2 linked regions of the Colwellia sp. M166 genome follow. The protein of the gene in region 1 interacts with the protein of each later gene in a pairwise test. Links are inferred from orthologs where the notes say so. Each region holds a gene or a part of one and is shown on either strand. Other genes may lie near its edges.

What was found.
Region 2: the proteins of FGD67_RS14485 (region 1) and FGD67_RS10120 interact in binary tests that used the Escherichia coli proteins (3 or more experiments, as listed by UniProt). The link is inferred for Colwellia sp. M166 from one-to-one orthologs.

The regions. Positions count from the first base shown.
Region 1 is NZ_CP040755.1:3,193,535-3,196,816, reverse strand. Bases 31-2,976 are described here. They hold FGD67_RS14485 (assimilatory sulfite reductase (NADPH) flavoprotein subunit), read right to left. Parts: upstream 2,438-2,976; coding sequence 623-2,437; downstream 31-622. Other genes in these bases: cysI (assimilatory sulfite reductase (NADPH) hemoprotein subunit), read right to left, coding at 31-623. In the rest of the region: more of cysI, read right to left, coding at 1-30; FGD67_RS14480 (tubulin-like doman-containing protein), read left to right, coding at 3,212-3,282. UniProt on the Escherichia coli protein: Component of the sulfite reductase complex that catalyzes the 6-electron reduction of sulfite to sulfide. This is one of several activities required for the biosynthesis of L-cysteine from sulfate.
Region 2 is NZ_CP040755.1:2,222,881-2,226,171, forward strand. What follows is about bases 1-2,955. They hold FGD67_RS10120 (YcbX family protein), read left to right. Parts: upstream 1-851; coding sequence 852-2,060; downstream 2,061-2,955. Other genes in these bases: mpl (UDP-N-acetylmuramate:L-alanyl-gamma-D-glutamyl-meso-diaminopimelate ligase), read right to left, coding at 1-617; FGD67_RS10125 (5-oxoprolinase subunit PxpA), read left to right, coding at 2,075-2,821; FGD67_RS10130 (allophanate hydrolase subunit 1), read left to right, coding at 2,799-2,955. Also shown: more of FGD67_RS10130, read left to right, coding at 2,956-3,291.

The sequences.
Region 1 (3,282 bases):
TTTGCACCTTCTTCAATTTTTTCGCCATCTAGCCAAATTTCTGCATATGCACGTGTTTTCGGTAGTAAATGCTCACTAATTTTTTTAGCCCATTCATAAGCTTCTTGATGAAGTTCAGATTCAACAGGATTAGTAGTACAAAGTACATTACGGTTTACATCACCCGCCGTAGCGATAGAATCAATACCATATTCATTTAAGGTTTGATGCATTAACTTAATATTAGGCTTCAATACACCATGAAACTGAAAGGTTTGGCGTGTGGTAATACGAATACTACCGTAGCTGGTTTTTTCACGAGAAAATTTATCAATCGCTAACCATTGTGTCGGGGTGATAATGCCACCAGGCATACGAGCACGCAGCATAACATTGTGTAACGGCTCTAACTTTTGCTTAGTACGTTCATTTCTAATATCACGATCATCTTGTTGATACATGCCATGAGTTCTGATCAACTGAAAGTTATCAGCAGTAAAACCACCGGTAACATTATCTTTTAAGTCATCGGCTATGGTACCGCGTAAGAAATTACTTTCCGCTTTTAAGCGTTCATTATCAGCATGTTTACCTTCAACAATTAACGGCCCATTAGCTTGATTTTTTTCAATTAAATCAGTCATTAGTATACATCCTTCTGATAACGCTTGGCGTTACGTAAATCTTTTAAGTAAGCGCTTGCTTGCTCTTCAGACAATTTGCCTTGTGTTGCTATAATATCCAGTAATGTAGCTTCAACATCTTTTGCCATTCGGCTCATATCGCCACAAACATAAATATGCGCACCGCGCTCTAACCATGAAAATACTTCAATTGCATTTTCACGTAACCTATCTTGCACATAAATTTTATCCGCTTGATCACGAGAGAAAGCTAAGTCTATTTTAGTTAACAGACCTGACTTAAGGTAATTTTGCCACTCAACTTGGTATAAAAAGTCTTGTGTGAAAGTTTGGTCACCAAAAAATAACCAGTTATCACCTGAAGCTTCTGTTGCTTCTCGTTCCTGCATAAAGGCTCTAAAAGGCGCTACTCCCGTACCAGGTCCGATCATAATCACAGGCGTATTACTATCCGCAGGTAACCTAAAGTTATCATTATGTTCAATAAACACTTTAACTTCGCCGCCTTCATTAACGCCATGAGCTAAAAAGCCTGAAGCACCACCTTGACGGTTCGCCTCACCAGCCTGATATTGAACCAGACCAACAGTTAAATGTACTTCTTCTTCAACTTCACTTTGTGAAGAAGCTATCGAATAAAGTCTTGGCGTAATTTTTCGTAAGGCATCAACAAATTCTTGCCCTGTTAATGTATTTTCCGTAGCCAAAGGCGCTGATTTTACAACGTCAACAACTTGATGATTGCCTGCAAATTCACGTAGAGCCGTTTTATCACTCAATAGAGCAATTAGCTCTGGCGCTTGAGACTTATTGGCCCAGAACTCGACAAAATTAATTGAGGTTTGCGTTATTTCAAACTTAGTCGTTAATGCTTCAACTAACGTTAAACTCTCATCTGTAACAGCAACTTTTTCTTGTGCATTAAGTTCAAGTGTCAAAAGAAGCTCTTCAACAAGCGAAGCTGAGTTGTCAAACCAAACACCTAGTGCATCACCAGGCTGATAAGTTAAACCTGACTCAGCTAAGTCTATTTCAATATGTCTGACATCTTTAGCTGAATCTCGTCCAGTAATTTTCTGACTTACTAATAACTCAGCAGCATATGGGCTTTGTTTTGTGTACTGTGATTCAGTGCTTACAACATTTGATAATGACACGACATTGCTAGTAGCACTTTCACTTTCAAGCATTTCTTTCGCTTGTGCAATGACAGTAGTCGACCAAGTATTAGCATCAGCATCATAGTCAACATCACAATCAACACGAGGTGTAATTCTTTTTGCACCTAACTTATCTAAGTACAGGTCAAAGTCTTTACCCGTTTGGCAAAAAAACTCGTAGCTAGTGTCACCCAGGGCTAAGACGCTGTAATGCAAATGTTCAAGACTAGGTGCTTTTTTAGATGAAAGAAATTCATGTAATGCAATGGCGTCATCTGGTGCTTCACCTTCACCATTGGTACTAGCAACAATCAATAAGTGAGTAATATTTTTAATTGCTTTAGGCTTTATCTCACCCATGCTCTTTAATTCAACAGTTAAGCCTTCAGCACTCGCTTTAGCAGCTAAGCTCTTAGCTACACCTTTGGCATTACCTGTTTGAGAACCATACAAGATAGTTAACGTTGTTTGCACAGCAGTTGTAGTTTCTAAAGTGGCTACAGCACGGCTGGTGCCACCTTCTGCTTTAGCGGCTAAATAACCACTAGCCCACGCTAACTGCAAAGGAGATAGATCGTTAATACTTTGTTTAAAAGATGCTAGCTGATTGGTATCAAGCATAGTTTGATTTAAGTTTTGCTTTTCCGGCAACATGTCGAGTATACGCCCATTACTAATTAATGATGCAAGAGTAATCTCTTTTATGTCGAAAGAAAAAGAATAGAAAAGGCTTTTTTATGCAAAAATAGAATATAGAAGTTTTAATTAGAGAATAACTCAATATTAACAATAGTTATTAATCGCTGCGTGTATTCACTAATCACCATTGAATAATAGTCATATCCCCCCGCCATAGCTACCTAGATCAAAAGAATTAAATATTTCACATCAGCGCACTTTATAATAAAACAAAGGAATGATACATTATTTTTACTGTTATATTTAATTTTGTATATCGTAAAGTAATACTAAACCTATTAAGTTTATTCTCTCTCAGCGCTTACCAGCAGTTTGAGAACAACGAAATTTTTTTGCATGTAGTTATTCTATATGAAAGAAATTATCGGCGATTATCGAATCAAGATAAGCTCCCGAGGTGTCATTTTAAAAGGCTTACAGGCCGTGTTGTTGATTTCGATAAGGTTCTCACAGCGATGTGATTCATTAGAACAACGCTGGAGCAGTTGTCGAGAATAACCATTATCGAAATCAATGCCTTACCTACATGAATGTAGGTACTTAGCTTCAGTCTTGAACTGTGAACCTGTGCCGCTAAGTCTTTTAAATTTCACTGAGTGGGAAGAAACTTATTAGAATTGGTATAAACATAATAAGCACCCGACTCAAAACGGGCATTTATAAAGATTTACTCTATAGTTAATAGACGTTTATGGTAAGTTAATCTTTAAGTCATCAAGGAATAAAAATATGCAAACTAAGCGACTAGCTAAAACCAAAAAAAAATCTGCAACCAACCAACAAAGCATAGTTGAGCTAGA
Region 2 (3,291 bases), 970 kb from region 1 along the record:
TGATGAAATTGTCGTTGAATATCACTGAGATCATTGAAAATATCGGCATGATCAAATTCCATGTTATTGATCACTAAAGTATTGGGACGATAATGCACAAATTTAGAGCGTTTATCGAAAAATGCCGTATCGTATTCATCAGCTTCAATAACAAAAAACGGTGCATTGCCTAAACGTGCAGAGCAATCAAAGTTTTGTGGTACGCCGCCAATGAGGAACCCGGGCTCCATGCCGGCATATTGTAAAATCCAAGTCAGCATTGAACTTGTGGTAGTTTTACCATGAGTGCCTGAAACCGCAAGTACCCAACGGTCTTTTAAGACATTGTCTAGTAACCATTGTGGGCCAGAGATATAAGGAATTTTCCGATCGAGTACATGCTCAACCATGACATTGCCGCGTGTCATGGCATTACCAACAATAATTAAATCAGGTTCATCATCTAAATGCTCAACCAAGTAACCTTGCTTTAACTCGATGCCAAGTTGTGCTAACTGCGTGCTCATTGGCGGGTAAACATTCGCGTCGCAACCGGAAACACGAAAGCCCATTTGCTTAGCAATGGCGGCAATACCGCCCATAAATGTGCCACAAATACCTAATATATGAAGATGCATAAAAGCCTATTTCAATAGCTCTTACACTGCAAATGCTAGCTTGAGCTAAGGTTTAAATCAGAATGCGCTCAATATACCTTAATCTCACAAAAATACATATTGCAAAATCAAGGCATTTTGCCCACTATCAGAGCTGTTATTCCAAGTCTATTACTATCAACTGAATAAACGCATCGAGCAATTAACGGTATTATCGCAAGTTGATCACAACACAATTAACATTTGAGGCAATTCATGAGTCAGGCTACGCTGAAAAATATTACCATTTACCCAATAAAATCGAGTGCTGGCCTTGAGTTATCTAATAGTTGGGTGGAAGAGTTCGGCTTAGCCTTTGATCGTCGTTTTGTTGTTGCAAGCCCTGAAGGCGAATTTTTTACTGCTCGTACCCAGCCAAACTTATGTTTACTTCAAGCCAACTTAACCGCAACGGGCCTGATCATTACCGCACCGAAAATGCCGGCATTGGTGATTGATTATAATTTGCTGAGCCTCAATTATGTTGATGTGCAAGTTTGGAATGACACTATCAGCGCACAACAGTGCGAAGACGCTATCAACCAATGGTTTAGTCGCTACCTTCAAAAGCCCTGCCAATTACTGTTTTTTGGCACTGAGTCACAACGATTTGTTAAAAATAAAAATAGCCAAGTGGGTTTTGCCGACGGCTACCCTTTATTACTTATTTCACAAGCCTCACTTGAGCATTTAAACAGCCAATATCCACCTAACGCTCGAAGCATTCCAATGTCGCAGTTTAGGCCCAATATTGTAGTGAGCGATTGTGACGCCTTTACTGAAGATACTTGGCAAAAAATTCGTATTGGCGAGGTAGAGTTTGAAGTAACCAAGCCTTGTACTCGTTGTATTTTTACCACCATTAATCCTGAAAATGCGGTAAAAGATCACCAGCAAGAACCGTTAAAAACATTAAAAAACTATCGGCAATTAGCTAATGGCGATATTTTATTTGGCCAAAACTTAGTTGCACTTAATCAAGGACAAATTAAACGCGGTGACAAGCTTGAAGTATTAAGATACCAAGCTGCACCAGTATTTTCTGTAGCGAAACAATCAGCAACACCTGCTGACAATAATGAGCTGAGTAATAAAGAAAAAGCAGCACAATCGCAGCCAGTTAAGAAAAAGAAACCGCTAATAACCTTTAGTCGCTTTAATAAGTCAGTAACGGGTAACAACACCGAAACCTTACTTGAACAGGGCGAAAATGCCGGCTTAGTATTACCCTATTCTTGCCGTGCGGGTATGTGTGGTAGTTGTAAGGTTATGCTCGAACAAGGTCAAGTCACAGAAACTTGTCAAGACGGTCTATCCGATGAAGAGCAACAGCAAGGCTATGTTTTAAGTTGCTGTAGTACACCATTAACTGATGTGGTTATTAGGCATCCCGAGCGTAAACGTCGCAATAGACATAATGGTTAAATAAGGCAAAAGTCATGAAATTAAACTGCGATTTAGGTGAGTTTAAAAATAATAACGACGCCGATATAATGCCCTTGATTGATATGGCGAATATTGCCTGTGGCTTTCATGGTTCAGATCCAGTAACCATTAAAAACACCATTAAACTTGCCCACCAACATCAAGTCATTATCGGCGCGCATCCCAGTTATCCAGATGTCGAAAACTTTGGTCGACAATCTATGCAGTTAACACAAGATGAGTTAATTGCTAACGTGCAATATCAAATAGGGGCTTTACAAGCACTTTGCGTAGCAGAAAATACGCAAGTGCATTATGTTAAGCCGCATGGCGCACTCTACAACGATATGATGAAAGACCTAAACTTGTTTAATGGCATTTGTATTGCTATTGCCCAGTTAGTTCAACCGAGTCATCAACCTTTACCCTTAATGATGCAAGCATTAACTAACAGTGCGCCATTTCAGCAAATAGCTAAAAAGCACCAGATTCAGCTCTATTTTGAGGCTTTTGCTGATCGAGCTTATTTAGATAATGGTTTACTGGTACCGCGCAATGAAAACGGTGCGGTGTTAAGTAATAACCAAGACGTGGTGAGTCGCTGTCAGGATATACTGCAACAAAAACCGCTGCTGAGTATTAATCAACAGCCCTTGCAACTTCACATTGATGCTTTATGTGTACACGGCGACACACCAAATGCTTTTGCCATGATTAAAGCTTTGCGAGCGACCCTCAATGCAGAAAATAAGCCCAAATAGAATGGCCAATAAGCCAAAGAACAACACGTACTTTCAAGCAAACTTTAGCCTTGATATTGTCGCAGAAAACGCCTTACTGCTCAGTTGGCAAAGCAAAATTAGCATTGCACAACATAATGAAATCATTACCTTGCAAACACTGATTGAGCAGCAGCTCGGTACATACGTCATCGAAACCGTCGCCAGCTATCATTGCTTGATGATTTATTTTCGTCATCAAATGATCACAAGTACTGAAATTACTGAGCAAATTAAACAACTTGCTAAACGTCATCAACAACCAGTACAGCTAACCGATAATAACCTGTCCGTTGATTGTATTAAGATACCAGTTTACTACGATATCGAGCAACAATGGGATTTAGCTGAAGTGGCACACCGTTGCAACATGTCGAACGACGAAGTGATCAAACAGCATAGCAGCACTATTTATCGTGGCTTTGCCTTAGGCTTTACGCCGGGATTTTGTT